One region of the Nonomuraea fuscirosea genome, then DNA from elsewhere that is predicted to be linked to it. Evidence: riboswitches for the same ligand, from Rfam matches in the RefSeq annotation. Region 1 holds a riboswitch; each other region holds the start of a gene.
What was found. A riboswitch is a leader RNA that binds a small molecule or an ion and turns the genes downstream of it on or off. The one in region 1 is predicted to bind thiamine pyrophosphate.
Positions count from the first base shown of each region.

Region 1 (10,359 bases):
TGACGACATCCTCGGGGTCTTCGGCGACCCGGCGCAGACGGGCAAGCCCGCCGGCGACGACCTGCGGGAGGGCAAGCGGACGATGCTCGTGGCTCGCACCCTGGCCGCGGCCTCGCCCGCCGAGGCCGGCAGCGTGCGCCGGCTGCTCGGCGATCCCGCGCTGGACGAGCGCGGGGTCGAGACGCTGCGGCAGATCATCGACGACACCGGGGCGCTGCGGGAGTGCGAGGACCTGATCGGCGACTACCTGGGCGAGGCGCTGGCGGCGCTCGACTCGGCCCCGGTCACGGCGCAGGCGCGCGCCGCGCTCACCGACCTGGCCATCGCCGCCACATCCCGCAAGACCTGACGACCAGCCCGCCGGCCCGCCGGCCGACCAACCGACCAAGCGGTCAGCAGGCCACCTGCCGGCCTGCGCCGGTCAGCCGGTCGCCCGCCGGTCGTCAGGCTGTCGAGAGGCGCTTGGCGAACTCGGCGGCGGCCGCGCCCGGGTCGTCGGCGTCGGTGATCGCGCGTACGACCACCACCCGGCTCACCCCGTGGGACATCACCTCGTCCAGGTTGGCGAGATCGATGCCGCCGATCCCGAACCACGGCCGCGAGGTGCCCAGCGACGCCGCGTGCCGCAGCAGCGGCGGGCCGGGAGCGGGACGGCCGGGCTTGGTCGGCGTGGGCCAGACGGGGCCGCAGCAGAAGTAGTCGACGCCCTCCTCCACGGCCGCGGCGGAAGCCTCGGCGGCGGAGTGGGTGGACCGTCCGATGACGATGTCGTCGCCGAGTATCTCTCGCGCGACCGTCACAGGAAGGTCGTCCTGCCCCAGGTGGAGCACGTCGGGCCGGGCGGCGTACGCGACGTCCGCCCGGTCGTTGACGGCCAGCAGTTTGCCGTGCCGGTCGCAGGCGTCGCGGAAGACCTCGAGGAGCGCGAGTTCTTCGCGCGCCTCCAGGTTCTTCTCCCGCAGCTGGATGATGTCCACGCCGCCGGCCAGCACCGTGTCGAGGAACTCCGCCAGATCGCCGCGGTCGCGGCGGCCGTCTGTGCAGAGATAGAGGCGCGCGTCAGAAACCGAGGGCTTGGGCACGCCGCTTGACCTCGGTATGACGGCCGGCCCTGATCGCCTCGATGGGCGATCCTGGCAGCGACTCGTCGGGGGTGAAGAGCCAGCGCAGCGACTCGACGTCGTCGTAGCCGGCATCCTGCAACACGGTCAGGGTGCCTGGCAGGCCCTTCATCACGTCCTTTCCGTCGAGGAACACCGCGGGCACCTGTGGCCCGCCGCCGCCCCGGCGTACGCCGAGGAGCTTGTGGTCCTTCAGGAGTTGCTTGGCCCGCCCGATCGAAAGGTCAAGGCGCGTAGCCACTTCGGGGAGCGTGAGCCACTCGTCTACGAGCTGGTCGGTCTCCCGGTCGATCTGTGCAACAGAAAGCGTCACGAAACCACAACTACCACATGGCGTGCTTGCTCAAACAACACAATCCCGTAGAGAGACTTGTGGATCTACCAGGCGCTCCGTGTCCAGGCGGTGGCCGGCGTCGATGATCCGCCGCCCCTGTACGAGGTCGCGCGGCCGGTCCACGGCCAGCACGGCGGCCAGGGTGTCGTCCGCGGTGAGCCAGACGGCCGACCATTTGCCCTCGGGCTCGCCCCGGTAGACGAGCCGTTCGCCCGCCGGATGATGGCCGGCGTACTGGATCATGTGGCCGAACTGCTCGGACCAGAAGTAGGGCACCGGGTCGTAGACCGCCTCCTCCCCCAGCAGCGTCGCGGCGGCGACGTCGGGGGCGTTGAGCGCGGTGTCCCAGTGTTCCACCCTGAGCCTGGTGCCCCAGCGGCGCGACCACCAGGCGGCGCAGTCGCCCACGGCGACGGTGCCCGGCAGCGAGGCGCGCAGGTGCTCGTCGGTGACGACGCCGTTGTGCAGGTCGATGTCGGCGTCGGCCAGCCACCCGACGGCGGGGCGCACGCCGATGCCGGTGACGACCACGTGGGCCTCGACGAACTCGCCGCCCACCAGCCGCACGCCGCCCTCGTCGACGGCGTCCACCATGGCGCCGAGGCGCAGGTCGATGCCGTCGTACCAGGGCACGGTGCGCGCGCCGATCTCGGCGCCGACGGCGGTGGTCAGCGGGGCCGGCGCGCTCTCGATGACCGTCACCTCGCATCCGGCGCGGCGGGCCGCGGTGGCCACCTCGGCGCCGATCCAGCCGGCGCCGATGATCGCGACGCGGGCGCCGGGGACGAGCACGGCACGCAGCTCGTGAGCGTCGTCGAGGGTGCGCAGCACGTGCTGGAGGCCGTCGCCCGGCAGCCTGATCGGCTCGGCGCCGGTGGCGATGACCAGGCCGTCGTAGCCGATCTCGCCCTCGGTGGTCTCCACGACGCCGGCCCGCAGCGACTTCGCGCTGACGCCCGGCCAGAAGTCGACCTCCAGGGCCTCGAGGTCGGTGTCGACGAAGCTCGTGTCGGCGTCGCCCTTCAGCACGGCCTTCGACAGGGGCGGGCGGTCGTAGGGCCGATGACGCTCCTCGCCCATCAGCGTGATCCGGCCGCCGAATCCGCGCCCTCGCAGGGCCTCGACCGTACGCAGCCCGGCCAGGCCCGCTCCCACCACCACGACATGGTTCACGTTCATGACCATAACGGGGGCGGTGCGCGGCCGCCGCACCGAGGCCGTAGGCTGTGCACGTAAGACGCGCGGGAGTCCGGCCGTTCACCGGGCTGAGAGGAAGGCTGCTACGGGCCTTCGACCGCAAGACACCTGATCCGGATCATGCCGGCGAAGGGAGCGCAGGTGGATGTGATCGTGGGCGGCGGGGTCGTCGGCCTCTCCGTGGCGTGGCGGCTGGCCCGCGCGGGGCGGCAGGTCACCGTGGTCGATCCGGCGCCCGGGCGGGGCGCCTCCTATGCCGCGGCGGGGATGCTGGCCCCGGTCAGCGAGGTGACCTACACCGAGGCGCCGCTGCTGCGGCTCGGAGTGGCGTCGCTGCGCCGCTGGCCCGCCTTCGCCGCCGAACTCACCGAGGACGCCGGGCTCGCCGGCTCGAAACCAGGTGAAGATCGCGATGCCGGGCCGGGCGCCGGTGCCGGGCGCGCGAGCCCGGGGTCGGGCGCCGGTATCGGGCTCGCCGGTGACGGCGCGGCGGGCGGCGATCCGCTCGCGCTGGATCTGCGCTCCGAGGGGACCCTTGACGTCGCGTTCGGGGCCGACGACCTGGCGGCGCTGGACGAGCTGGCGGCGTTCATGGACAAACTCGGGCTGCCGGTCGAGCGGCTCACCGGGCGCGAATGCCGCCGCCTGGAGCCCATGCTGGCCCCGTCCGTGCGTGGCGGGCTGCTCGCGCCCGGCGACGCCTGGGTGGATCCGCGCCGGGTGACGGCGGCGCTGCTGACCGCGCTGGAGCGGCGCGGCGCCGAGGTGGTGCGGGCCCGCGTCACCGAGCTGCTGCGTGAAGGCGACCGGGTCACCGGGGTACGCCTCGCGCCGCCGGAGCCGTACGGGACCGGAAATGGCGGGACCGGGAACGGCTGGACCGGGAACGGCGGCGGGCACGGCGGCGGGCACGGTGAGGTCAGACCGGGCGCCAGGACGGAGACCGGAGCGTGCACCACGGCCGGCGCCAGGACGGGCAGCAGGGCGGCGACCGGAGCGGAGACCCGGGCGGAGACCAGCGCGGACATCAGGGCCGAGCGGGTGATCCTGACCGCCGGGGCGTGGAGCGGCGAGCTGGCCGAGGTGCCGGTGCGGCCGGTCAAGGGTCAGATCATGCGGCTGCGGTCGCCGCAGCCGCTGCTGAGCCGGTGCGTACGCGGCACCGTGCACGGCTCATCGGTCTACCTGGTCCCCCGGGGCGACGGCGAGCTGGTGGTCGGCGCCACCCAGGAGGAGATGGGCTTCGACACCAGGGTCACCGCCGGCGGGCTGTACGAGCTGCTGCGCGACGCCAGGGAGCTGGTTCCCGGCATCACGGAGCTGGAGGTCGCCGACGTGGTGGCGGGGCTGCGGCCGGGCACGCCGGACAACCTGCCGGTCATCGGCCCCAGCGGGACGCCGGGGCTGACGTTCGCGACCGGGCACCACCGGGGTGGAGTGCTGCTCGCCCCGCTCACGACGGCCATCCTGCTGGGCGAGGAGGGCGAGCTGGCGGCGCTGTGCTCGCCGGAGAGATTTCAGGGAATTTCATGATCGTTACCATCAACGGGGCCGCGCACGAGGTGGCCGACGGCACCACCGTGGCGCAGGCCGTACAGACATTGACCTCGGCCACCACCGGCGTGGCCGTGGCCCTGAACGACGAGGTGGTCACCCGCAGCGCCTGGGAGACGACGGCGCTCGGCGACAGTGACCGCGTGGAGATCCTGACGGCGGTGCAAGGTGGATGATCTGATCATCGCCGGGGAGAAGTTCTCCTCCCGGCTCATCATGGGAACCGGCGGCGCGCCCTCGCTGGAGGTGCTGGACCAGGCGCTCGCCGCGTCGGGCACCGAGCTGACCACGGTGGCGATGCGGCGGCTCGACCCGGGCTCGCGCGGCTCCGTGCTCGACGTGCTGCGCCGGCGCGACATCAAGGTGCTGCCCAACACGGCGGGCTGCTTCACCGCGGGCGAGGCCGTGCTGACGGCCCGGCTGGCCAGGGAGGCGCTGGGCACGGACTGGGTCAAGCTGGAGGTCATCGCCGACGAGCGGACCCTGCTGCCCGACCCGATCGAGACGTTCGACGCGGCCGAGCGGCTGGTGGCCGACGGGTTCGTGGTGCTGCCGTACATCGGGGACGATCCGGCCCTGGCCCGGCGGCTCGAGCAGGCCGGGTGCGCGGCCGTGATGCCTCTGGGCGCGCCGATCGGCTCGGGGCTGGGCATCCGCAACCCGCACAGCATCGAGCTGATCGTGGAGGCCGCCTCCGTCCCGGTGATCCTCGACGCGGGCATCGGCACGGCCAGCGACGCCGCGCTGGCGATGGAGCTGGGCTGCGACGCGGTGCTCCTGGCCACGGCCGTCACCAGGGCGCAGCGGCCCGACCTCATGGCGGCGGCCATGAAGGGCGCGGTCGCGGCCGGGCGGCTGGCCCGCCAGGCGGGGCGCATCCCCCGCCGCCGCTACGCCGAGGCCTCCTCCCCGACGACTCCGTAGGCCACGAGCCGACGTCCCCGTAACCCCGCCAGCCGACGTCCCGTAACCCATGAGCCGACGCCGCCGAACCCGCCCGGCCGGGTTCGGCGGGGCCTCGCGACGAGAGCGGGGCCCCGCGACGAGAAACGTCTCCGCATCGGTTTCGGGCGGTGGGGCCCTGCCAGTGGCAAAACGCCCGTAAACTCAGCGGGGTGGATACGACGACTGCGGACCCCCTGGTCGGACGGCTCCTCGATGGGCGCTACCGCATCGAGAGCCGAATCGCCCGGGGCGGTATGGCGACCGTCTACCTCGCGCTGGACATCCGGCTCGACCGGACGGTGGCGCTGAAGGTCATGCACCGCTCGCTCGCCGAGGACCCGGCGTTCGTCAGAAGGTTCATCGGCGAGGCGAAGTCGGTCGCCAGCCTCTCCCATCCCAATGTGGTGCACGTCTTCGACCAGGGCACCGACAACGACGTCGTCTACCTGTCGATGGAATACGTCCCCGGCCGCACGCTGCGCGACATCCTGCGCGAGCGCGGCAGGCTGCCCGCCCGCGAGGCGCTGGAGCTGCTGATCCCGGTGCTGGCCGCGCTCGGCGCCGCCCACCAGGCCGGGCTGGTGCACCGCGACGTCAAGCCGGAGAACGTCCTCATGACCGACGACGGCCGGGTCAAGGTCGTCGACTTCGGCCTGGCCAGGGCGATCGAGGCGACCAACCAGACCCGTACCGGCGTGATGATCGGCACGATCGGCTACATGGCGCCCGAGCAGGTCACCACGGGCGCCGCCGACGTGCGCAGCGACGTCTACGCGGCGGGCATCATGCTGTTCGAGCTGGTCACGGGGCAGCAGCCGTACGACGGCGAGACGCCGATGTCGGTGGCCTACCGGCACGTGCACGACACCGTGCCCGCGCCGTCCTCGGTGACGCCCGAGGTGCCGCCGCTGGTCGACACGCTGGTGGCGCACGCGACCGCCCGCGAGCCGCAGGACCGGCCGGCCGACGCGACGGCCATGCTGGTCGCCGCGGTGGACGCGCACCGGATGCTGCCGCGCACGACGACCCCGCCGGGCTCGGGCCCGATGGCGCCGGGCGTGAACCCGACGACGGTCTACGCCCATCCGGCGGGCGGGCCGGTCACGGGCGCGCGCTCGATGCCGCAGGCCGCGCCGGCGCACACGATGATCCAGCCGCGGGCGGCGGAGGAGCCGCGGCGGCGCGGGTTCCGGCCCAGCTGGTTCCTGGTGGCGCTGGCCGCCGTGATGGTGGTGGCGGTCGGGCTGACGGGCTGGTATTTCGCCCAGCCCGAGCTCGTCACCGTGCCCGACCTGGTCGGCAAGAACGCGGCGGAGGCCGAGCAGACCATCACCGGCCGCGGGCTGCTGATGCGCCAGGCCGAGGGGAAGTACGACGAGAAGGTGGCCGAGGGCCTGGTGCTCAGCAGCGACCCGGCGGCCAAGGCCGAGCTGGAGAAGGGCTCGACGGTCACGCTGGTGCTCTCCCTCGGCCCCGAGCGGATCGTCGTGCCCGACGTGTCGGGCCGGTCGAGCAACGAGGCCCGGGCCGCCATCGCCAAGTCGGGGCTGACCGTCGGCACGGTCAAGCGGCTGCCCAACCAGCAGGTCGAGCGCGACAAGGTGATCCGCACCTCGCCCCAGGTGGGCGAGAAGGTCAGGAAGAGCGCCAAGATCAACATCTTCGTCAGCGCCGGGCTCGTCATGCCCGACGTCGGCGGCATGCCGAAGGACGAGGCGGCCGGCTTCCTCGGCGGGCAGGGCTTCAAGGTGCAGGTCAACGAGGTCGACGACGACGCCGAGCCGTGCTCGGTCATCGCCCAGTCGCCCAAGGCCAAGTCCGAGGTCGACCAGGGCGCGGCGGTCATGATCACGGTGGCGCGGTGCCAGACGGACTGGTGGCAGTGGTTCCGCGGCGACAACGAGGCCCGCGACGACCAGCAGTTCAGCGTCGTGCCCGGCGTCATCGGCAAGAACATCAACGACGCCAAGCCCGAGTTGGAGGCGCTGGGGTTCAAGGTGCGGGTCAACCGGTTGAGCAACGGCGGTGTGGTGCAGTTCCAGCGGCCGCTGCCCAACAGCGAGCGGCCGCCGGGCAGCGTGGTCTTCCTCTGGCAGTGACGCCGCCGGTCCCGCCGCCCCAGCCGGCGGCCGGGGCGGCGGGGGCGGCTCAGGCGAGGTGGCCGTGCAGGCGGACGCGGGCCAGGCCGCCGTCAGGGTAGATGTCCACCCGTACACGGGAGACCGGCTCCCGATGGTCCAGGCGGAAGCGGTGCGGCGTGTCCGGCAGCAGCGGGGTCCTGGGCAGGAGCGGCACCTCGCGCTCCCCGTCCAGCCCCGTCAGCGCGACCGCGGCGGGCGCGTTGAACAGCAGGTTGGTGGTGTCGATCTCGGCCAGCTTGATCAGCCCGCGCCCGGCCAGCCTGATCACGATCCAGTCGTTGCCGTCGTCGCGCCGCCTGGCGGTCTCCCAGCCCTCCGCCTGGTGCCGGGCCAGGCCGGGGGCGATGACGTTGTTCGGGGCGGAGTAGAACTCGTCGGAGCAGGCGGTGACCAGGCCGCCGTTGGCGAGCGCGGCCAGGTCGAGCCCGAGGCCCTCGTGGACGGACAGGTCGGGGCGGACCTCGCCGTGCACGCGCAGCCTGGCCACGCCGCCGTCGGGGTGGATGTTGAGCCGCACGTGGGTGTAGCGGTCTTCACCGGCGACCTCGAAGTGGTGCTCCGTGTCGCCCTTGAGCTCCGCCCGCGGCACGATCTCCGTCCACCGGGCCCGCGCCAGGTCGTCCGGCGACGGATGACCGTCGGCCGCCGTCGCCTCCACGGACGCGTACGGCGGATAGTTGCCCTTGAACCAGGCCGTGTCGATCACCACGCCCCTGATCACGCCGGGCAGGCCCAGCCGCACCACGGCCCAGTCGTGCCCGGGTGAGCGGCGCCGGCGGGTCTCCCAGCCGTCGTACACCTGCCCCTTGCCGCCGAACGTCTCCGGGCTGAACGCCGGACGCCCCGGCCTGATCAGGCTCTCCTTCTCGGCGAACGACTCGTCGCTGGCCGCCACGACGGAGCCGCCGAACGTGCGCAGGGCCAGGTCGGGCAGGCGGGTGAACGGGGTCATCGGCGGGCTCCCATCAGCAGTCGTCCGTGCGGCTCGCCGTCCACCGGACGGCCGCGCAGCCAGGTGGTCAGGACGGCGCCCTTGAGCGTGCGGCCGTGGTAGGGGGTGACGGGGTTCTTGTGGTGCAGCCGGGCGGCGTCCACCAGCAGGTCGGCTGCCGGGTCGAAGGCCACCAGGTCGGCGTCCTTGCCCGCCTCGATCCCGCCCTTTCCGGAGATCCCGGCCAGCGCGGCGGGGTTGGCGGACATCCAGCGGACCACGTCCCCGAGCCCGTGTCCCCGGCGCGCGGCCTCCGTCCAGATGGCCGGCAACCCGAGCTGCAGCGAGGCGATGCCGCCCCAGGCGGCGGCGAAGTCGGGCACCTTGAGGTCGGCCGTCGAGGGCGAGTGGTCCGACACCACGCAGCTCAGCACCCCGCGGGCCAGCCCGTCCCACAGCAGGTCGCGGTTGGCCTCGGAGCGGATCGGCGGGCAGCACTTGTACGTGGTCCCGCCCTCCGGCACCTGCTCGGCGGTCAGCGTCAGGTAGTGGGGACAGGTCTCGGCCGACACCGCCACTCCCCTGGCCTGGGCCGCCTCCAGCACCTCCAGGCAGTCGGCGCTGGAGACGTGCAGGATGTGCACCCGGGCCCCGCACTCCTCCGCCACCCGGACGACCTGCTCGACGGCGCTGCGCTCGGAGGCTCCCGGCCGCGAGTCCAGGAACTCCCGGTAGCCCGGCCCGGCCGGCTCGGCCAGCAGCGCCGGGTCCTCGGCGTGCACCACGGTCAGCCCGCCGAACCCGGCCACCTCCTCCAGGGCGAGCCGCAGCTCGGCGACCGTCAGGTGCGGGAACTCCTCGACCCCGGACGGCGACATGAAGCACTTGAACCCGTACACGCCGCGCCGGTGCAGCGGCGCGAGGTCCTTGACGTTGCCCGGCACGGCCCCGCCCCAGAAGCCGACGTCCACGTGGCACCGCCCGCCGGCGGCGCGCAGCTTGGCGTCGAGGGCCGGCTCGTCGATCGTGGGCGGCAGGGAGTTGAGCGGCATGTCCACGATCATGGTGACGCCACCGGCGGCGGCGGCCCTGGTCGCGGAGTCGAACCCCTCCCAGTGGGTCCGTCCCGGCTCGTTGACGTGCACGTGCGTGTCCACCAGGCCGGGCAGCAGGGCCACGTCACGCAGGTCCACGTCCTCGGGGGCGTCGAGCGGCGCGGCGTAGTCGTACAGGGCGGCGATCTTCTCGTCCCGTACGGCGACCGCCGCCGCCCGCTCACCTTCGGGCGTGACGGTCCTGCGGGATCTGACGACGAGGTCGAACGAGGTCATCCATCACCTTCCGAGGCGGTCTTCGGCGATCCGGGCGGCGAGGCGTTCGAGCAGCGGGCCCGCCTCGGCCATGCAGCGGCTCACGTCGGGCTCCAGGTCCGTCAGGGCGTAGGCGGCCTCGATGCCCGCGGTCTTCAGCTCCTCGTCGCCGAGCGTACGGCGGCCGCAGACGGCCACCACCGGCACGCCGGCGGCCGCGGCGGCCCGCGCCACGCCGACCGGCGCCTTGCCGCGCAGCGACTGCTCGTCCAGCGAGCCCTCGCCGGTGACGACCAGCCGCGCGCCGCGCACGACCTCGCCGAAGCCGAGCAGGTCGAGCAGGTAGCCGATGCCGGGCCGCAGCTCGGCGTGCAGGAACGCCATCGCGGCGAACCCGACGCCGCCGGCCGCGCCCGCGCCCGGCGCGCCCGCCACGCCCATGGCGCGCGGGGGGCCGTCGTGCTCGACCGCGCCCATGAGCCCGTGGGTGGCGGTGGCGATGGCCGCCAGGCGGGACAGCGCCGACTCCAGCGTCCTGACGTCGTCCGGGGTGGCGCCCTTCTGGGGGCCGTAGACGGCGGCGGCGCCGTGCGGGCCGAGCAGCGGGTTGTCCACGTCGCTCGCCACCACGAACTCCACGCCCGCGAGGTCGATCAGACCGGACAGGTCGATGCGGGCCAGGCTCTTCAGCGCGGCCCCGCCGCGCGGCAGGTCGCGGCCCTCGTCGTCGAGCAGGCGGGCGCCCAGGGCCTGGGCCATGCCCGCTCCGCCGTCGGTGCAGGCGCTGCCGCCCAGGCCGAGCACCACCCGCTTGGCGCCGCGGCGC
Region 1 is NZ_CP109074.1:6,272,285-6,282,643, forward strand. It holds gene OIE67_RS28580 (polyprenyl synthetase family protein) at 1-349, shown strand, start outside; gene thiE (thiamine phosphate synthase) at 444-1,082, opposite strand; gene OIE67_RS28590 (Rv2175c family DNA-binding protein) at 1,060-1,434, opposite strand; gene OIE67_RS28595 (NAD(P)/FAD-dependent oxidoreductase) at 1,465-2,628, opposite strand; TPP riboswitch at 2,687-2,804, shown strand; gene OIE67_RS28600 (FAD-dependent oxidoreductase) at 2,794-4,185, shown strand; gene thiS (sulfur carrier protein ThiS) at 4,182-4,382, shown strand; gene OIE67_RS28610 (thiazole synthase) at 4,375-5,130, shown strand; gene pknB (Stk1 family PASTA domain-containing Ser/Thr kinase) at 5,322-7,250, shown strand; gene alc (allantoicase) at 7,300-8,244, opposite strand; gene allB (allantoinase AllB) at 8,241-9,554, opposite strand; gene OIE67_RS28630 (glycerate kinase) at 9,558-10,359, opposite strand, start outside.

Region 2 (10,359 bases), 4.2 Mb from region 1:
CGGCGCGCTGCCCGACTTCGAGCGCACCAAGCGGCAGCGGCAGTTCCTCGGCGCGGTCGTGAAGAAGGCCGCCAGCCCCGGAGTGCTGCTCAACCCGTTCACCGCCATCCCGCTGGCGATGAGCGCCACCGACGCGGTCGAGGTCGACTCGGGCACGGGGGCGTTCAACATGCTCTCCCTGGGGCTGGCCATGGGTGACAGCCCGGTGACCACGGTGGTGCCGTTCGGCGGCAACGAGACGGTCGCGGGCGGCGGTGCGGCCGTCAAGTGGGATCGCACCAAGGCGCTGGCGCTGTTCAACGCGCTGAAGGAGGACAAGCCGGTGCCGAAGGACATCCTGGACGCCGGATGAGTCTGTGTCAGGGGTGGGCTTAACCTCCTGACCATGAGCATTTCCGACAAGCTTCATGCCATCGGGCGGCCCCTGCTCCAGGACCAGCTCGCGCACCCGACCGTGGCCGGGATCGGGCGTGGCGACCTGCCGGAGCAGGTGTTCCGTTCGTGGCTGGAGCAGGACTACCTGTTCCTGCTGGACTATGTACGGGTCTTCGCCCGGCTGGCCTGGCAGGCGCCCGACGGGCATCTCGGCGACCTGGTGGATCTGGCGCACACCACCTATCACGACGAGCTGAGCCTGCACCGGTCGATGTCGGCGGGGTTCGGGGCCGATCTGGAGGGGGCGGTGAAGGGGCCGGCGTGCGCGGCGTACACGCGGTTCCTGCTGGAGTCGGCGGCGACGTACGGGGAGGGGCTGGCGGCCCTCTATCCGTGCATGTGGGGATATTCGAGTCTCGGGCGGATATTGGCGGAGAATCCGCCTGCTGAGCCGAGATATCGGGCCTGGGTGGACACGTACGCGGACCCGGGGTTCGCGGCGCTGACCGAACGCATCGCGCGCATGATCGACGAGGCGGATCCGGCCCCGGAGCGGGCGGAGGCCCTGTTCAGGGAGGGGATGGCGCACGAACTGGCGTTCTGGGACGTGCCGTAGAACAGTCGGTGGCGCGTCGTAGTCTGGTGGCATGCCCGAACTTCCCGAGGTGGAGTCGCTCACCCACTTCCTGCGCGAGCGGGCGGTGGGCCGCACGATTCTGGGGGTCGACGTGGTCGCCTTCCAGGCGCTCAAGACGTTCGATCCGCCGGTCGGCGCGCTCGGCGGGCTGACCGTCACCGGCGTGACCAGGCACGGCAAGTTCCTCGACCTCGACTGCGACGGTCTCCATCTGGTCATCCATCTGGCCCGCGCGGGGTGGCTGCGCTGGCGGGACGACCTGTCGGGGGCCAAGCCGGTGCGGCCGGGGAAGGGGCCGCTGGCGGTGCGGGTGCGGCTGGCCCCTGACGACGAAGGGCTGGCGCCGGGGTTCGAGCTGACGGAGGCGGGGACGCAGAAGCGTCTCGCCGTCTATGTGACGAAAAATCCGGACCAAGTGCCCGGCGTCGCCGCTCTCGGCCCCGATCCCCTCGCCGACTCCTTCACGGTCGAGGCGCTCAAGCGCATCGTCGGCGGCAACCGCACCCAGATCAAGGGGCTGCTGCGCGACCAGAAGGTCATCGCCGGCATCGGCAACGCCTACTCCGACGAGGTGCTGCACGCCGCGAAGATGTCCCCGTTCAAGATCGCCGGTAGTCTGACGGACGCCCAGATCGCCGACCTGCACGAGGCCATCGTCACCACGCTGGCGGACGCGGTCGAGCGGGCCCACGGGCTGGCGGCCAAGGATCTGAAGGCGGAGAAGAAGTCGGGGCTGCGCGTGCACAACCGGGCGGGGCAGCCGTGCGACGTGTGCGGCGACACGATCAGAGAGGTGTCGTTCGCCGACTCCTCGCTCCAGTACTGCCCCACGTGCCAGACGGGCGGCAAGCCGCTGGCCGACCGCCGCCTGTCCAAACTGCTCAAATAGCCGCCTGGCCATTGACCGCGTGCCCGGGTGGCGGAGCCGGCCCCGCGGGCTCAGGCGGCGCTGAGGGCGCGGTCTCTCGTCCGGGGGCGCAGAGCGCTCACGGCGACCAGCGCGCCCAGCAGCGTGGCCGTGACGGGCACCAGCAGCGCCGTGCGCATCGCGGCCAGCCCGGCCTCGGGGTCCGTGCCGCCGCCCAGGGCGGCCACGTTGACCGCGGTCACCATCGACAGGCCCAGCGCCGCCCCGAACTGGAACGAGGAGTTGATCAGCCCGCCGGCCAGCCCCTGCTCGTGCTCGGCCACCCCGTCCGTGGCCACGATGGTCACCGGGCCGTAGACGAAGGCGAACATCAGGCCGATGAGCAGCATGGAGGGCAGCATGGCCGCGTACGTCCAGTCGAGCCCCACGCCCAGGAACAACGCGTAGGCCAGCAGGCCCGACAGCAGGCCGCCGAGCACGACCCTGGCGCTGCCGAATCGGTTGACCAGCCAGGGGGTGAGCACCGGGGCGATCACCACGTCGACGGCCGCCGCCAGCAGGGCCAGGCCGGTCTGGATGGTCGACCACCCGCGCAGTTCCTGGAGGTAGATCGTGACCAGGAACTGGAAGCCGAAGAACGAGGCCGTGAGCAGGACGGCCATCACGTTGGCGCGGATCAGCGTGGCCGAGCGCAGCAGGCCGAGCCGGACGAGCGGGCTGGCCGACCGGCGCTCGACGGCGGTGAAGGCCGCCACCAGGGCCAGGCCGCCGGCGAAGGCCGCCACCGTGAGGGGCCAGCCGTCGGCCGGGTGCTCCAGACGTACGACGCCATAGGCCAGGAGCATCATCGCGCCCGTGATCGTCACCGCGCCCATCACGTCGAAGCCGCCCGCCGGACGGTCCTCCCGGACCGGCTCCCTGATCAGGGGGACGGCGGCGATCAGGATGAGCAGCGACATCAGCACGGGCGCGAAGAACACCCAGCGCCAGCCGATCGCGGTCAGCAGGCCGCCGGCCACGAGCCCGAGCGCGAAGCCGCCCGCCGCCGTGCCCGCGTAGATGAGCAGGGCCTGGTTGCGCAGCCTGCCCTCGGGAAAGGTCGTGGTGATCAGCGAGAGCCCGGCGGGCGTCAGGAACGCGGCGGCCACCCCCGTGACGAACCTGGCCAGCAGCAGCACCCAGCCCTCGTCCGCGAAGCCGCCGAGCCCGGAGAAGACCAGGAACACCACCAGCCAGAGCAGGAACATCCGCCGCCGTCCCAGCAGGTCGGCCGCCCGGCCGCCGAGCAGCATGAAACCGCCGTAACCGAGCACGTACGCGCTCACGACCCCGCTCAGCATGCCCGTGGACAGCCCGAGGTCGGCCCTGATGGCCGGAAGGGCGATGTTCAGCATGGCCACGTCGATGCCTTCGAGAAAGATGGCACCGCACAGAACGATCAGCACACCCCACGATCGGGCAGGCACGGACATCTCAGACCCCCGGTTACTTCTCTGCATATCGGTTATTTCTTGTAACCGGTCACATCATGAGTCACCATGGGAGACGATGGAAGACGGCACTTTCGAATCACTCGGTTACCGCGAAGGCACCATGGACGACTACGACGTTCGGCAGTGGGACACCCGCGAGGACTGCGAGGTCCGGCAGATCCTCGACCGCATCGCGGACAAGTGGTCGCTGCTGGTGATCGCCCTGCTCGACTGCGAGAGCCTGCGCTTCACCCAGCTGCGCCGCGAGATCGACGGCGTCAGCCAGCGCATGCTCAGCGTCACCCTGCGCCAGCTCGAACGCGACGGCCTGGTCAGCCGCACGGTCCACCCCGTGGTCCCGCCCCGGGTCGACTACGCGCTGACGCCGCTCGGCCGTACCCTGCACGAGACCATCAAGTCCCTGGTCACGTGGACCGAGGCGCACCAGCAGGAGATCGCCGCGGCGCGTGCCGCCTACGACCAGCGACGCGAGATGATGGAGGCATGACCGTTCCCGAGATCGAGGCCAACGCCGTTCCCGCCGATGCCTACCTGCTCGACGTCCGTGAGCAGGACGAATGGGTGGCGGGGCACGCGCCGCAGGCCGTGCACATCCCCATGACCCAGATTCAGGGCCGGGTCGACGAGGTTCCCGCCGACACGACCGTCTACGTCGTCTGCCGCGTGGGCGGCCGGTCGATGCAGGTCACGGCCTGGCTCAACCAGCTCGGGCGCGAGGCGATCAACGTCGGCGGCGGCATGCAGTCGTGGGAGTTCGCCCGCCGGCCGATGGTGAGCGAGACGGGGCAGGAGCCGTTCGTCGCCTGAATCGGGGGTAGGGCAGCAAGTCGCCCACTATGGCGGTTCTGCCGCCATTGAGGCATGATGAGGGCGCAAACTACAGATTGTCGCGGGAGCTCGGGGTCGCCGGGCTGAGAGGGCAGCACGTTCCGCTGCCGACCGCCGGAACCTGTCCGGATAATGCCGGCGTAGGGAGTGTGCGATGTCGCACGGCGTCGAAGAAGTTCCGCTGACCCTCGAAGGCGAGCCCCCGAAGACCCTGGGCGTGCTCGATCAGGGTGCGCTCTGGGCGAATCTCGGAGTGAGCCTCCTCGGCTTCTCCGGCGCCCTGTTCCTGATCAACCCACTGGGCGGCGCCCCGCTCACCCTGGGCGCCGCGCTCGTGGCCACGGTGGTGGGCAGCCTCATCGGCACCGCCATGGTCGGCCTGTCCGCGATCCCCGGCACGCGTACGGGGCAGCCGGCCATGGTGCTGCTGCGCGGCCTGTTCGGCGCCAAAATCTCCTACGTGCCGACGGTGCTGAACATCGTGCAGATGCTCGGCTGGGGCGCCTTCGAGCTGTGGGTGATCGCCAAGGGCGCCACGGCGATCTTCGGCTCGGTGCCGTACCAGGTGTGGGTGATCGTGGCCGGGGTGCTGACCACCGCGCTGAGCATCTGGCCGCTCGGCTCGATCCGGCTGCTGCGCCGGTACGTCACCGTCGGCGTGATCATCGCGATGATCTGGTTCACCGTGTTCTTCCTGCGCGAGGCGCCGCCGCAGACCGGCGGGACGTGGACGGCCTTCCCCGCCGCGGTCGACTACGTGATCGCGCTGTCGGTGTCCTGGGTTCCCATGGCCGCGGACTTCGCCCGCCACTCGCGCTCCAGCAGGGCCGCCTTCACCGGCGTGGTCGGCGGCTACACCCTGGCCCAGGTCGCCTGCCTCGGGCTGGGCGTCTACGCGGTGGCGATGGCGGGGGTCGCCCAGGTGCAGGCCGACGGGACCTCGGTGTTCAGCCCGTTCGTGGCGATGCCGCTGGGCGCGCTGTTCTTCGGCATCCTGGTCCTGCGCGAGACCGACCAGTCCTTCGCCAACGTCTACTCGACCACCGTCTCGCTGCAGAACCTGCTGCCGCGGATGGACCGGCGCGTCTTCTCCGTCCTCATCGGCGTGCTCACCGTGGTGATCGCGCTGCTGGTCGACGTCACGTCCTACGGCGCGTTCCTGGGCGTGATCGGGGCGGTGTTCGTGCCGATGTTCGCCGTCCTCGCCGTGGACTACTTCGTGCTGCGCCGCGGCGAGAGCTGGAACACCGCGCAGGACGCGCCCTCACGCTGGTCGATGCTGGTGCCGTGGGCGCTCGGCTTCGCGGCCTACTGGCTGACCACCTCGACGCCGACGGTCGAGGCGTGGGACGGGCTCTGGACGAGCCTGCGCGAGGCCATCGGCTTCACCCGGCAGACCTGGATGAACGGCGCGCTCGGCGGGGCCTTGGTGGCCGCGCTCGTCACGCTGCTCATCGGCCTGGCGCTGCGGCGGCCCGCTGTTCGACGTTGAGCAGGTGCTGCTTGGCGACGGACCCGCCGGCGTAGTCGCCGAGCGCGCCGTCCTCGCGCACCACCCGGTGGCAGGGCACGATCACGCAGACGGGGTTGGAGGACAGCGCGTTGCCGATCGCCCGCAGCGCGCGCGGCCGGCCGATGCTCTGGCCGATCTCCTCCAGCGTCGTGGTCGTGCCGTAGGGGACGGCCATCGTCTTCTGCAGCACCGTGCGCGCGAACGGCGTCGCCAGCGCCAGGTCCACCGGCAGCGTGAACGCGCGCAGCCGCCCGGAGAAGTAGGCGTCCAGCTCTCTGCGGACCGGGTCGAGCCGTCGCGCGTCGGGCCCGATGAAGCTGCCCACATGCCTGCTGACCAGCTCGAAGACGTCGTTCTCCGCCTCGAAGCTGCACGCCGCGACGCCCTTGCCCGTCACGGCCAGCACCAACCGGCCCACAGCCCCGTCATAGGTGCCGAAAGCGATGTCGGGCGGCGTATCACCTCGATAGGTGCTAGAGGTCACACGCAGCAGGGCATCGAGATCGTTGCTCGACATACCCTCAACCTCCACCCGCCGGAATCACCGTGACCGCAGCGTATCGGACGGATCGCCCGACGCACCCACCGCGCCACGTGCACTATGGAGTAGTGGGGGACGAATGGGCCGGTAGTGACGATGAGATCGCTCGCGCGGCGCTGGACAGCTCGCCCAACGCCGTCGTGGCGCTCGACCGGGACCAGAGCGTCCTGGTCTGGAACGCCGCCGCCGAGCGCGTGTTCGGCTGGGCGGCCGAGGAGGTGCTGGGGCGCAGGGCGCCGATCGTGCCCGGCGAGCTGACCGCCGAGCACAACGCCGTCCTGGAGCGCGTCCGCACCGGGGAGCCGGTGTCGCTGCGCACCAAGCGGCTGCACAGCGACGGCGCCCTGCTCGACCTGCGGGTCGACATCAGCGCGCTGCGGCTGGGCAGCGCCGTGGGCGGCTACGTGTGCGTCTACCACCCGGCGCGGGCCGACGAGCTGGCCAGGAACCGGATGGCGCGCCGGGCCAGGCTCGTGCGCCGGCTCACCGACGTGGTCGGCGACATCAACTCCGAGCTGGAGCTGTCGGCCGTGCTCGACCGGATCTCGGCCAACCTCACCGAGCTGACCGGGGCGGACGCCGGCGGGTTCGTGCTCATCGAGGGTGACCGGCTGCGGCTGGTGAGCACGTACCAGCTGCCCGACTCGATCAGGGGCACCACCACCGACCTGCGCACGAGCCTGGTGGATCAGCTCTTACGCACCGGCAAGACCGTGATGCTGGAGTCCGACGGGCTCGGCGACCTGGTGTGGGCCCGGCTGCGCGGCCTGCACACGATCGCGCTGGGCCTGGCCGCCGTGGGCGGGCGGCCGTACGGCGCGCTGTACGCGCTCTTCGCCCGGCGTAACCCCGGCCACCTGGAGCTGGAGCTGCTGGAGCTGCTGGCCGGGCACGCGGGCATCGCCGTCGGCAACGCGGTGGCCTATCAGGAGGCGGTACGCCAGCGGGCGCACGAGCGGGCCGTCTTCGACGCCAGCGCCGACGGCATCGCCGTGCTCGACCAGGACGGCCTGGTGGTGCGCTGGAACCCCGCAGCGGCCGGGCTGACCGCGCTGGCCCCCGAGTCCGTCATCGGCGCGCCGCCGCCGTTCCCCATGCCCAAGCCCGGCGAGAAGGTCACCTTCCAGATGGAGAACGGCAGGTGGCTGGACGTGGTGAGCGCGCAGATCGAGGAGACGGGCGAGGTGGTCGTCGACTTCCGCGACGTCACCTCGGCCAAGGAGCTGGAGGAGGCCAAGGACCTGTTCCTGGCCACGACCAGCCACGAGCTGCGGACGCCGATCACGATCGTGCGGGGCTTCGCCAGCACGCTGGACGCGCGCTGGGACAAGATGGCCGACCCCGAGCGCCGGGCCGCGGTGCACACGATCGCCGAGCGCTCCAGGTCGTTAGGTGAGCTCATGGACCACCTGCTGCTGGGGGCCAGGGCGGGGGCCGACGAGCTCAAGGTGCGGATCGAGAAGGTCGATCTGGCCGAGCGGATCGACGCGGCCACGCTGGGCCTGCCGGCGCTGTCGGACAAGCACCGGGTGGAGGTGGACATCGCCGAGGGGCTGCCGCCCGTCTTCGGCGATCCGCTGGCCACGGACATCATCCTCGGCCAGTTGCTGGAGAACGCCTTCAAGTACTCGCCGAAGGGCGGGCTCATCAGCGTGGCCGCCTGGCCGGACGAGGACGACAACGTGGTGGTCGTCGTGGACGACGAGGGAGTCGGTATCGCCCCGCCTGACCGGGAGCGGATCTTTGAGCGCTTCGTCCAGGTGGACAGCGGCGACCGGAGACGGTTTGGTGGAGTGGGGCTCGGTCTCTACATCGTCCGCAGCCTCGCCCGAGCACAGGGAGGAGATGTGAGCGCTCATCCGCGACCGGAAGGGGGCACCAGGATGCGACTCGTGCTGCGATGCGCTTCCCCTATCGGATCCGACACACCGATGCGGTAACGAGGTGGTCACGGTTGAGCTGATCTATCGTCCAATGAGTACAAGCTGTGATCGCAATGCGGTTTCTGGGATCGAGTAACGGGGCATTTCGGTCGTACCGGGGAGTGTTCCCGCGGGGGGCACAGGTAACGGGGAGGTGGGTGTGTCGAGCGTGGTGCTGCTACCGTACGCGCCGTCCAGCGTCGCCGTCGCCCGCCAGCGTCTGAGCACAGATCTGCAGGACAGTGGGGTCTTCACCGCCGCGATCGACGACGCGGTGCTCGTGGTGAGCGAGTTGCTGAGCAACGCGCTGCGCCACGCGCACCCGCTGCCGTCCGGCATGGTGAGAGTGGCGTGGCTGCGAAGCGACGATCACGTAGAGGTGGCGGTGAGTGACGGAGGTGCGGCGACCGAGCCGCGCGCGGGCCGCCCGACACTGTCATCGCTCGGGGGCCGGGGGCTCGGCATCGTGGAATACGTGGCGGAGAGCTGGGGGGTCAGGCACGACGGTGACACGACGACGGTCTGGGCCATCCTGCCCGCCCCGAGCCAGACGGTGAACGGGCAGGTGGCGGCACTCAGAGAGGCCGGCTAGCGAGCACTGCGCGCTCACCGGTGGCCCACGCCGTCGAGACGAGCAGATAGAGCCCGGCGGCCAGGGGGAGCACCAGCGCGGCCAGCACGGAGCCGTACGGCATCAGCCGCGTGATCTTCGACATCAGCTCGGGCCGCACGCCCGCGATCTCCTCCTGCCGGCCGGCGTTCGCCGCGATCAGCCGGGAAGACCACCACGCCACCGCCACGACCAGCGCGATGACCAGTACAAAGACCGTAAATGGCACGCTGACCAGACCGTAATTGGCCACAATACCCGCCACCTGCTGACCCAGCGGAGCCCCCAGCAACGTGTGCCCGGCCAGCGCGGTCGGATGCGTGGCCACCCGGAACATCAGCCACATGAACGGCAGCTGCGCCAGCATCGGCAGAATCCCGGCGAACGGCGAGCTGCCCTCCTTCGCGTAGAGGGCGTTGAGCTCCTTGGCCAGGCGCTCGGGATTGCGGCTCCAGCGCTTGCGCAACTCCTTCTGCTTGGGCGCGAGCCGTTCGCGGATCTTCATCGTGCGGGCCTGGCGCACGTTCAGCGGGAGCAGGAGCAGCCGTACGGCCAGAGTGAACAGCACGATGCCGAGCGCGGCGCTGCCGCCGGACATGCCGATGACGAACGTGACGAGAGAATCGATCATGAGCCCTGTTTCCTTGTGGGGTGTCTCGTGAACCGAGGGCTCACCCGTAGGAGGGAGCCCCGCTTGACGGGAAGCGGGGCACGCCTAAGGAGCTCGTGGACGCGGGCGACCGGCCGCGTCAGGATCGCGCTGCCGCTGGAAGGCGGTGCGGCGCGCGTAGGACAGCGGGAAGCCCGGTGACTCTCCGCCGAGGACGGGCAGCAGCGTGGCCGCCCACGCGGCCAGCAGCAGGATCGCCATCATGGTGATCCCGACCAGCCACGGATCGAACAGGAACTGCATCAGTGTGAGCGGGAGGACTTGCTCACGACGGTGACCGCGATGAAGGCGACGAGGGCGACCACGCCGACGATCAGGGCCAGCTTGACCAGGCCTACCAGCATCGGCAGGAGGAAGTTGAACAGGACGAAGAGACCCAGCAAGGTCCCGACGACGAGCATGACGACTTTACCCATGCGGCAACCGTACGTCCTCGGCGGATGATCTGCGAGGCTTACGAACCAATGACGTGAACGCCGCCTCCTGGGGTTGTGGCCGTACGGTGAAGTGGTGAACACGCGCATCCTGGTGGTGGACGACGATCCCACGGTCTCCGAGGTCGTGGCGCGCTATCTGGAGCGCGACGGGCACGAGGTCGAGTGCGTCGGCGACGGCGCTGAGGCACTGCGCAGGGCGCTGGCGAACCCGCCGGACCTCATGGTGCTCGACCTGATGCTGCCCAAGATCGACGGCTTGCAGGTGTGCAGGAAGCTCAGGGAACGCTGGCCGGTGCCGGTGATCATGCTGACCGCGCTGGGCGAGGAGATCGACCGGGTGGTCGGGCTGGAGACCGGGGCCGACGACTACGTGACCAAGCCGTTCAGCCCGCGCGAGCTGGCGCTTCGGGTGCAGTCGGTGCTGCGGCGGGCTCGCGGGGCCTCCGTCACCGGCGGCACCGGCGT
Region 2 is NZ_CP109074.1:10,499,846-10,510,204, forward strand. It holds gene OIE67_RS48300 (LCP family protein) at 1-352, shown strand, start outside; gene OIE67_RS48305 (TenA family protein) at 386-991, shown strand; gene OIE67_RS48310 (Fpg/Nei family DNA glycosylase) at 1,023-1,901, shown strand; gene OIE67_RS48315 (MFS transporter) at 1,952-3,325, opposite strand; gene OIE67_RS48320 (winged helix-turn-helix transcriptional regulator) at 3,429-3,860, shown strand; gene OIE67_RS48325 (rhodanese-like domain-containing protein) at 3,857-4,180, shown strand; TPP riboswitch at 4,253-4,365, shown strand; gene OIE67_RS48330 (purine-cytosine permease family protein) at 4,356-5,693, shown strand; gene OIE67_RS48335 (methylated-DNA--[protein]-cysteine S-methyltransferase) at 5,653-6,231, opposite strand; gene OIE67_RS48340 (sensor histidine kinase) at 6,324-8,195, shown strand; gene OIE67_RS48345 (ATP-binding protein) at 8,347-8,769, shown strand; gene OIE67_RS48350 (YidC/Oxa1 family membrane protein insertase) at 8,753-9,418, opposite strand; gene OIE67_RS48355 (DUF6412 domain-containing protein) at 9,503-9,700, opposite strand; gene OIE67_RS48360 (hypothetical protein) at 9,700-9,873, opposite strand; gene OIE67_RS48365 (response regulator transcription factor) at 9,968-10,359, shown strand, end outside.
Region 2: linked by a shared signal. The riboswitch ahead of OIE67_RS48330 (purine-cytosine permease family protein) and the one ahead of OIE67_RS28600 (FAD-dependent oxidoreductase) in region 1 are both predicted to bind thiamine pyrophosphate.

Region 3 (10,359 bases), 2.2 Mb from region 1:
GGTGGCCTTCCAAGGGCAGATGGACTTCGACTACGAGGGGTCGGGCGGGCTCGGGAAGTTGTTCAAGAAGGCCATGACGGGGGAGGGCGCCTCGCTCATGCGGGTACGGGGCGACGGGCTGCTGTATCTGGCGGACAATGCCGATGACATTCATCTGTTCTTTCTGGAGAACGAGGGGCTCACGGTCAACGGGCGTAATCTGCTGGCGTTCCAGCCGCAGCTCGGCTGGGACATCAAGCGGGTTCAGGGAGCTGGGGTGGCGGCCGGGGGGCTGTTCAACACGACGGTTACCGGGACCGGGTGGGTGGCGGTGACGACGCATGGGACGCCCGTATTGCTCGACGTGGCGCGGATGCCGACGTTCGCCGACGGGCAGTCGGCCGTGTGCTGGAGCACCGGGCTGGAGGTCGGGATCAACCGGACGATGAAGGTGGGGGCCTTGATCGGGCGGGGGAGCGGGGAGGCCATGCAGTTGGCGTTCAGGGGGCAGGGGTTCGTGTTGGTGCAGGCCAGTGAAGGGGCTCCTGTGCCGGCTCCGTCCGCTTGAGCGCCAGGCCCGCCGAGCCGGTTGGACAGCTAATTAGCTAATTGCCATAATGGCTTAGTGATGGACGTCGACCTGATCAAGGCGCTGGCCAACGACAAGAGGCTGCTGATCCTGGAGTGGTTGCGCGATCCCGTGCGTCACTTCCCGCCGCAGCGCGACGGCGATCTCGTACGGGACGGCGTCTGTTCGCTGTTCATCGCCGAGAAGCTGGGCGTGAGCCAGCCGACCTGCGGCGAGCACCTCAAGGTGCTGGCCAAGGCGGGGCTGGTTCGCGGCACCAAGATCAGGCAGTGGGTGTTCTACCAGCGCGACGAGGAGCGGATCGCCGCGGCGAAGGAGTTGTTGAGCGGTGAATGGTGAGCCGAACGGCGCCTACGAGCGCCTGATCGCCGACATGGACGCCGGCGGGGCGCGCTACCGGGTGATCGAGCACGCGCCCGAGGGCCGGACCGAGCTGGTCAGCGCCCTGCGCGGGCACGATGTGGCGCAGGCCGCCAAGTGCCTGATCGTGATGGTCAAGGTGGGCAAGAAGCAGACGCGCCACGTGCTGGCCGTCGTTCCCGGTGACGCCCGGCTCGATCTGCAGGCCGTCAAGGCGCTGCACGACGGCACGTACGTCTCCTTCGCCGGCAAGGAGAAGGCTGAGGAGCTGGCGGGGAGCGTGAGCGGGACGGTGCTGCCGTTCAGCTACGACCCGAGGCTCGAACTGGTCGCCGATCCGTCGCTGCTGGACCATCCCGAGTTGTACTTCAACGCGGGGCGGCTCGATCGTTCCGTGGCGTTGGCGACCGATGATTATGTGCGGCTGGCGGCCCCGTGGATGGCTAACATCACCGCCACGTAGTTCGGGGTCAGGCTGTGCAGCTGGGCACGGGGGCGGTGTTGGTGCCGGTCCAGGAGGCGAGGAAGCCGAACGCCGTCGACGCCCCCGGCGCGAGCTGCCCGTTCCACCCCGCGTTCCGTACCGTCACCGAGGACCCGTTCGCGCTCAGCGTCCCGCCCCACAGCTGCGTGATCCGCTGACCGTCGGCGAACGTCCACGCCACCGTCCAGGCGCTGACCGGCGCGGTGCCGGTGTTCCTGACGGTGACCTCGGCCTGGAAGCCGCCCTGCCACTGGCCGGTGCCCTGGTACGTGGCAGCGCACCCTCCAGAGGGCGGCGGCGAGACAGAGGTGCCCAGGGCCTCCACCAGAGCGGGGTACCACTTGTCGGACATCTTCTGGTCGCCCGCCGCGTTCGGATGCACCCCGTCGTACGTGTCGCTGCCGGTGCTGAAGCCCGTCCACTGGTCCACCACCGTGATCGGCGACTGCGGGGTGGTCGTGGCGGCGGCCCAGGCGGGGATGGCGTTGTTGAAGGTCACGGCGCGCTGGGCGCAGTCGGCGCAGCTGGAGGGGTTCATGGGGATGATCTTGGCGACGAGGATCTTCATGGCCGGGTTGCTCGCCCGCATCTGGTTCACCATCGTGGTGAACGCGCCGAGGATCGTCGCGGGGGCGATGTTGCTCCACACGTCGTTGGTGCCGAAGTGCATGAGCACCACGTCCGGCCGGGTGGCGGCGAGCCAGCCGGTCAGCAAGCCCTGGTTCGCCACATTGGTGGCCAGGTAGCCGCCGTGCCCCTCGTTGTCGCCGTCGTGCGCCACCCCGCAGCCCTGGGGCGGCAGGGTGCCGACGAAGTCCACGTTCGTGTGGCCGGTGCTCTGGAGGCGGTTCCACAGCAGGGCGCGCCAGCAGCCGGGGGAGCCGGTGATCGAGTCGCCCAGAGGCATGATCCTGATGGGGGCGGCGCTCGCCGTGGCCGTGGTGGCGAACAACACCGCCGCGGCCAGCGTCACCATCGCGGCCAGCACGGAGCCGATCCTGCGCATCGTCCGCTCTCCCGTCGTCAGCCTGCGCAGATCGTAGGACCGCGGGCCGCGCGCCGGGAAGGACGACGATCAGGACAGAAGCCTGACCTGGGGGTACGGATGTAAGTTTCAGCCGCGGACCACCGCGATGGGGCTGGGCGTGTGGTGCAGGAGGGCCTGGCTGATCGAGCCGAGCAACATCCCCGCGAGCTGCCCATGACCACGCGACCCCACCACCAGCAGGTCGGCGCCGGCGGCCGCCTCGCGGAGCACCTCGACCGGATGGCCGTGGACGACCTCCTCCACCACCTCGACGCCGGGATGCCGCTCCCGGTGCTCGGTCAGCGATTCCTTGAGCCGGTGCAGCGTGTCCTGCTCGCTGCCGCGGTCGGCCGGTGGGAAGCCGCCGGCCTGCGGCCAGGCCCACGCCTGGACGGCACGCAGCCTGGCCCCGCGCAGCTCGGCCTCGGTGAAGGCGAACTCCAGGGCCCGCCCGGCGCTGGGCGAGCCGTCGGTGCCGGCGACGATCTCGCCCCGGGTGAGCGAGGGGCGTTCGTGGACGAGGACGACGTTCGTCCGCGTGTGCGCCGCGACGCCGTACGCGACGGATCCGACGAGCAGGCCGCGCACGCCGCCGATGCCGCTGCTGCCCACGACCAGCAGCTCGGCCTCCTCGGAGGCCTTGATCAACGCGGTACGGGGATCGCCCGGCAGCAGCACGGCCTCCACCGGGACCTGCGGTGACTCCCGCAGGGCCCGGTCGCGGGCCGCCGCGAGCACGGTGTCGGCGCCCTCGCGCATCCACCGGGCGACCTCGGCGTAACGTACGGTGTCCTCCTCGCACACCCACTTGGGCACGGCGTGCGCCACGGTCAGCGGCGATCCGCGCAGCGCGGCCTCGGCGGCGGCCCAGCCGGCGGCCTCCAGGCCGGCGCGTGAGCCGTCCACCCCCACGATGATCACTGGTTCAGCTCCTCAGGACAGCGCGTAGCACTCGACCTCGGCGCGGCGGAACGAGATCCCCTTCGCTTGGGAGTCACGGACGCAGGCGCGCTCGGACTTGCTGAGCCGCAGCGTGCCGCAGACGGTCACGCCGGAGTAGGTGCGGCAGTCGAGTCGCCTGTCGGTGGTGCCGACGCGGTACATCTCCCTGACCGCGGCCCGGCACTTGGCCTTGCCCGTGTCGGCGTAGCGGCACTGGGCGATGAGAGTGTCGTACTGTTCCTGGCCGACTTCGTGCTGGTCCATGCCGTCTCCGGCGGCTGCGGTGGCGCCGGACGCGGCCATCACGACGAGTAGTCCTGCGACAGCAGCGAATCTCTTCATGTTCCCCCTGATGGGGACCGTACCGCTCAGGGCGATCGTCAAACCTCTGCGCCAGGTTTCGGGTGGGGGCGGGCGTGGGTACGATCATCGCCGTCCAACGCGGGAGCCCGGTGTGGACCGGGCTGAGAGGACGGCTGACAGCCGCCGACCGCCAGAACCTGCTCCGGGTAATGCCGGCGAAGGGAGTTTGCGCGATGAGCAGCGCGCGCTTTTCCAAGATCTACTCCGGTGACCTCCGTGTGCCGATGCGGCAGGTCCGGCTCTCCGACGGCTCGGCGGTGACGTTGTACGACACCTCGGGCCCCTACACCGACCCGTCCTTCGAGCCCGACCCGCGGCGTGGGCTGCCGCGCCTGCGCGAGTCGTGGATCGAGGCGCGGCGTGCGGCAGGTGAGCCGGTCACGCAGGTCGGCTGCGCCCGGCGCGGGCTGGTGACCAGGGAGATGGAGTTCGTGGCCGTGCGTGAGGGGGTGAGCGCCGAGTTCGTCCGGCAGGAGGTCGCGGCGGGCCGGGCCATCATCCCGGCGAACGTCAACCATCCCGAGTCCGAGCCGATGATCATCGGCCGGGCGTTCCTGGTCAAGATCAACGCGAATATCGGCAACTCCGCCGTCACCTCCTCCATCGAGGAGGAGGTGGAGAAGATGACCTGGGCCACCCGGTGGGGCGCCGACACGATCATGGATCTGTCGACCGGTGACGACATCCACGAGACCCGCGAGTGGATCCTGCGCAATTCGCCGGTTCCGGTCGGCACCGTGCCGATCTACCAGGCGCTGGAGAAGGTCAAGGGCCGGCCGGAGCTGCTGTCGTGGGAGGTCTACCGCGACACGCTGATCGAGCAGTGCGAGCAGGGCGTCGACTACGTGACCGTGCACGCGGGCGTGCGGCTGTCGTACGTGCCGCTCACCGCCACACGCAAGACGGGGATCGTCTCGCGCGGCGGCTCGATCATGGCGGCCTGGTGCCTCGCGCACCACCGCGAGAGCTTCCTGTACGAGAACTTCGCCGAGATGTGCGAGATCCTGGCCGGCTACGACGTGTCGTTCTCGCTCGGTGACGGGTTGCGGCCGGGATCGATCGCCGACGCCAACGACGAGGCCCAGTTTGCCGAACTGCGCACGCTGGGGGAGCTGACCGGCATCGCGCGCGAGCACGACGTCCAGGTGATGATCGAGGGGCCTGGTCACGTGCCCATGCACAAGATCAAGGAGAACGTCGACCTGCAGCGCGAGCTCTGCGACGACGCGCCCTTCTACACTCTGGGCCCGCTGGTGACCGACGTCGCCCCCGGCTACGACCACATCACCTCGGGCATCGGGGCCGCCATGATCGGCTGGTTCGGCACCGCCATGCTCTGCTACGTCACCCCCAAGGAGCACCTCGGCCTGCCCGACAAGGACGACGTCAAGACCGGCGTGATCACGTACAAGATCGCCGCTCATGCCGCCGACCTGGCCAAGGGGCATCCGCGGGCGCAGGAGTGGGACGACGCGCTGTCCGACGCGCGCTTCGAGTTCCGCTGGGAGGACCAGTTCGACCTCTCGCTCGACCCCGACACCGCCCGCGCCTTCCACGACGAGACGCTGCCGGCGGCGCCGGCCAAGACCGCGCACTTCTGCTCGATGTGCGGGCCCAAGTTCTGCTCGATGCGGATAAGTCATGACATCAGGCAGGCGGGTTTCGAGGAGAAGGCAGCCGAGTTCAGGAGGCTCGGCGGCAACCTCTACGTGGAGTGATGATTTGTCCAATGTCCGAAAACCCGGGCCGGCCTGAGGCCTGGACAAAGATCGGCTGAGGGTCCGCTCTTCTGGTGGCAACGTGGCAGTTGTGCCCGGCGCGACATGCGGCCGGGGTTCCCATGACCACCAGAAGAGGGGATTCTCATGTCCTTCAGTGCTCGTATGGCCGGTCTGCGCAACCGTGCGGCGGTCGTCGCCGCGGCCTCCGTCGTCGCCGCCGGTCTGGGAGCGGGGCTCGGCGCCGCTCCGGCCGCGGCGGACGTCCATCGGGGGGTGGCCGGGTGTTTCGCCTGGTCCTGGGGCGACGGGAACACCTCGGTGACCGTCTACTGGCACAACCGGTGCAAGACCCGGCACAAGCTCACCATCAAGTACAGCCTCAGCTGGACGACCAAGACCTACACCGCGAAGGTCGGCGGCGACGGCAAGGGACACAAGAGGTTCCAGACCGCCTCGATCGTGTCCATCAAGGACTCGGGCCGGGTCTAACCCGGCAGGGTCTCCCCGCCGATGGGGGCCAGGACCTCGCCGGTGTAGTACGACGACAGCCGGTTGGAGGCGAAGAACACGTACGAGGGGGCGATCTCGTCGGGATCGGCGGCTCGCCCCATCGGCACCTGTTCGCCGAACGATTCCACCTTCTCCTCGGGGAAGGTGGCCGGGATCAGCGGCGTCCACACCGGCCCCGGTGCGACGGCGTTGATCCTGATGCCGCGATCGACCAGGTTCTGCGCCATGGCGTAGGTGAAGGCGTTGATCGCGCCCTTGGTGGCGGAGTAGTCGATGAGCGTCTTGTTGCCGCGCAGGCCGTTGATCGACGAGGTGTTGACGATCGCGCCGCCCTTGCCCATGTGGGCGAGCGCGGCCTTCGTGACGCGGAAGTAGCTGTGGATGTTGACCGCGAACGTGTGCTCCCACTGCTCGTCCGACAGCTCTTCGAGGCCGTCCACCGGCTCCTGGTAGGCCACGTTGTTCACCAGGACGTCCAGGCCGCCCAGCTCGGAGACGGCCTGCTCGACGACCGAGGCGCAGTGGGCGCGGTCGCCGAGGTCGCCCGGCAGCAGCACGCAGCGCCGCCCGGCCGCCTCGATCAGCGAGGAGGTGTGGGCGGCGTCCTCGTGCTCGCTCAGGTACGCGATCGCGACGTCGGCCCCCTCCTTGGCGAAGGCCACCGCGACCGCCCGGCCGATGCCCGAGTCACCGCCGGTGACGAGGGCCTTCTTGCCGTCCAGCAGGCCGCGGCCTGCGTAGTCGCGCATCTCGTCACGCGGCTGCGGCGACATCTCGCCGCTCCGGCCCGGGTACGGCTGGCTCTGGGGTGGTGGTGTCTGCGACATGCCCTCCGGCCTGCCCTTGATCGGGTATGGGTAACGCCAGGGGCCGGCTATCTGACGAAACCCTCCGACCGCAGCCAGTCGCGGGCGACCAGCACGGGCACGTCGCCGTCCACGTCCACCTGGGCGTTGAGCTTCCTGATCACGTCGTCGGTGAGCTTGGGGCTGATGGGGGCGAAGACGCGGGCGATCTCCGGATGGGCCTTGGCCACCTGGCTGCGGATGGTCACGGCCGCGTTGTACTGCGGGAAGAAGTGCTTGTCGTCCTCCAGCAGCACCAGGTTGAGCGCGTCGATCCGGCCGTCCGTGGTGGTGATCATGCCGAGCGCGCACTGGCCGGCCGCGATCGCGTTGTAGAGCACGCCGGTCGACATGCGGCGCACGTTGCTGCGGGGGACGTCCTTGCCGTACTCGAGGCCGTAGCCCTTGAGCATGCCGAGGAAGCCGTCGTCGCGGCCGAAGGTCTCGTGGTCGACGCAGAAGGTGCGCTGGGCGACGGGGATCTTCGTCATGTCGGAGATCGTCTTCAGGCCGTACTTCTCGGCCGTGGCGCGGGTGGCGCCCATCGAGTAGCTGTTGTTCAGCGGGGCGGGCGGGAGCCAGACGATGCCGTTCTCGCGCAGGTCGAGGTCGCGTACGGCTTCGTACTGCTTCTCGGCGTCGGGGATCGCCTCCGACTGGCCGAGGTAGGTGATCCAGCCGGTGCCGGTGTACTCCCACATCAGGTCGGCGTCGCCGCGGGTCAGCGAGGTGCGGGCGTTGACGCTGCCCTGCACGTTCGTCTGGTCGATCACGTCCGCACCGGCGGCGGTGAGCGCGACCACCGCGATCTTGCCGAGCACGAGCTGCTCGGTGAACTCCTTGGACGTCACCCGCACCTTGACGCCTTCGAGAGAGGGGATCGGGCGGATGCCGCCCGGCTCGATCGGCGGCACGAACGACGACGCGGGGCGCAGCCCGCACGCCGTGACCGCGACGATCACGACCAGCAGGGCCATCGCGACGGCGCGAGCCCTCATGACAGGCCCTTCGGCGCCAGGTAGCGCTGGGCGAGGCCGCCCAGCCAGTCGATGATGAGCGCCAGCACGGCGATCAGCACGCATCCGGTGACGAGGATCAGGTTGCGCTGCGTGCTCACGCCCGTGGTGATCAGGTCGCCGAGCCCGCCGGAGCCGATGAACGCCGCGATGCCCGCCGTGCCCACGTTCAGCACCAGCGTGGTCCGTACGCCCGACAGGATGACCGGCGCCGCCATCGGCAGCTCCACCTTGAACAGCACCCCCGCCGCCGACATGCCGATGCCCCGCCCCGCGTCGGTCAGCCGCGGATCGACCTGGTCGAGGCCGACCATCGTGTTGCGCAGCGTCGGCAGCAGGCTGTAGGCGAACAACGCCGCCACCGCCGTCCAGAAGCCGATCTGGAACACCACCGCCAGCAGCACCACGAGCCCCACCGCCGGGGTCGCCTGCCCCACGTTGACCAGGGCCAGCACGTACGGCGTCGCCCGGCGCAGGCCGCGCCGGGTGAGCAGCACGCCCAGCGGCAGCGCCACCAGGAGCACCAGCACGGTGGAGAAGAAGACGAGCTGGATGTGCTCCCACGTGCGGCGGAGCAGGAACGGCAGGTTGAGCGAGCCGCGTTCGATGCTGTCGAGCGGCGCCAGCTGCGTGTAGACGACCATCGCGACGCCCACGGCCAGGTAGCCCAGCAGGGGCAGGAAGACGTGCCACGACCGGCCGATCTCCGGCTCTGGAGTCGTGGCCTCCCTGGCGGCGGCGCTGTCGACCGTCACTGCGCCTCGACCCTGCGCAGCCGCCGCTCCCGCTCGCGGGCCTTGATCGCGGCGATCGCGTTCTGCACCGTCGCCAGCGAGAGCGAGCCCGCGTACGCCTGCCGCCGGCCCACCACGGGGACGTTGTCGGTGTCGGCGTTGAGCAGCTCTTCCAGGGCGTCCTGCAAGGTCATGCGGTGGCTGATGGTGCCCGTGATCGCGTCGCCGGTGGCGCCGACCGGGCCCTCGCGTCCTTCGAGATGGTCCCGGCCGATCCATCGGAGCGGGCGGCGCATGCCGTCGGTGATCAGCGCGTAGCCGCGTCCGTCGCGTTCGATGTCGGCCCGCAGCTCCTGGGCGTCGGCGTCCTCGGAGGCGTAGAGGACCTGGTCGAGCTCGATGTCGCCCACCTTGGTCAGGCGCAGCAGCCGCATGGAGGAGCCGGCGCCGAGGAACTGCTCGACGTAGTCGTTCGCCGGGTTGGTGAGGATCTCGGCAGGTCTGGCGTACTGCACGATGTGGCCCGGCCGCTGCATGACCGCGATGTGGTCGCCGATCTTGAGCGCCTCGTCCACGTCGTGGGTGACGAAGACGATCGTCTTGGCCAGGTCGTCCTGGAGACGGAGCAGCTCGTCCTGGAGACGTTCGCGGCTGATGGGGTCGAGGGCGCCGAACGGCTCGTCCATGAGCAGCACGGGCGGGTCGGCCGCCAGCGCCCTGGCCACGCCGACGCGCTGCTGCTGGCCGCCGGACAGGCGGCGCGGGTAGGTGTCGCGGTAGGTGCCGGGCTCCAGGCCGACCAGTTCGAGCAGTTCGTCCACGCGCTCGGCGATGCGCTGCTTGTCCCAGCCGAGCATCTTGGGCACCTGCGCGATGTTGGCCGCCACGGTCATGTGGGGGAACAGCCCGGCCTGCTGGATCACGTAGCCGATGTGGCGGCGCAGCCGGTCGGGGTCGATGCCGCGGGAGTTCTGGCCGCCGATGAGGATGTCGCCCGACGTGGGCTCGATCAGGCGGTTGATCATGCGCATGGTCGTGGTCTTGCCGCAGCCAGAGGGGCCGAGCAGGACGACGATCTCGCCGGCCGGGATGTCGAGGTCGAGCTCGCGCACGGCCGGTTCGCCGCCGCCCGGGAACGCCTTGGTCACCTTCCGCAGCTCGATCGGCACGCCGCTGGTGGGCTGGTCAGCCACGAGCGCCTCCCATCGCGGCCCGGCGTTCGCCGGGGGTGGTGAATCGGCCGAGCAGCACGAACGCGGCGTCGAAGAGCAGCGCCAGGATCGCCACCCCGATCGTCCCCGTCAGCGCGGAGTTGACCGCGTTCGCGCCGCCCAGCCGGGCCAGGCCCGAGAAGATCTGCTCACCCAGCCCCGGGCCCGAGACGTAGGCGGCGACCGCGCCGATGCCCATGGCCAGCTGTGTGGAGACCCTGATGCCGGTGAGGATCACCGGCCAGGCCAGCGGCAGCTCGATCCTGGTCAGCAGCCGGCGGCGGCTCATGCCGATGCCGCGGGCCGCGTCCACCAGCAGCGGGTCGACGCCCTGCAGGCCGACGATGGTGTTGCGGATGATGGGCAGCAGCGCGTACACGACGATCGCCGTCACGCTCGGCGCCACGCCCAGGCCGAGCGGCGGGATCAGCAGGCCCAGCAGGGCCAGCGACGGGATCGTGAACAGCACGCCCGCGATGGTCGTGGCGAGCGCCGAAGGTCTGGGACGGCGGTAGGCCGCCACGCCGATGAGCACGCCCAGGACGGCCGCTATCAGGACGCATTGGGCCACCATGCTG
Region 3 is NZ_CP109074.1:8,511,387-8,521,745, reverse strand. It holds gene OIE67_RS38715 (AIM24 family protein) at 1-547, shown strand, start outside; gene OIE67_RS38710 (ArsR/SmtB family transcription factor) at 608-907, shown strand; gene OIE67_RS38705 (YbaK/prolyl-tRNA synthetase associated domain-containing protein) at 897-1,391, shown strand; gene OIE67_RS38700 (cellulose binding domain-containing protein) at 1,399-2,418, opposite strand; gene OIE67_RS38695 (universal stress protein) at 2,527-3,360, opposite strand; gene OIE67_RS38690 (hypothetical protein) at 3,373-3,723, opposite strand; TPP riboswitch at 3,813-3,925, shown strand; gene thiC (phosphomethylpyrimidine synthase ThiC) at 3,918-5,462, shown strand; gene OIE67_RS38680 (hypothetical protein) at 5,610-5,954, shown strand; gene OIE67_RS38675 (SDR family oxidoreductase) at 5,951-6,802, opposite strand; gene OIE67_RS38670 (glycine betaine ABC transporter substrate-binding protein) at 6,850-7,818, opposite strand; gene OIE67_RS38665 (ABC transporter permease) at 7,815-8,591, opposite strand; gene OIE67_RS38660 (ABC transporter ATP-binding protein) at 8,588-9,763, opposite strand; gene OIE67_RS38655 (ABC transporter permease) at 9,756-10,359, opposite strand, start outside.
Region 3: linked by a shared signal. The riboswitch ahead of thiC (phosphomethylpyrimidine synthase ThiC) and the one ahead of OIE67_RS28600 (FAD-dependent oxidoreductase) in region 1 are both predicted to bind thiamine pyrophosphate.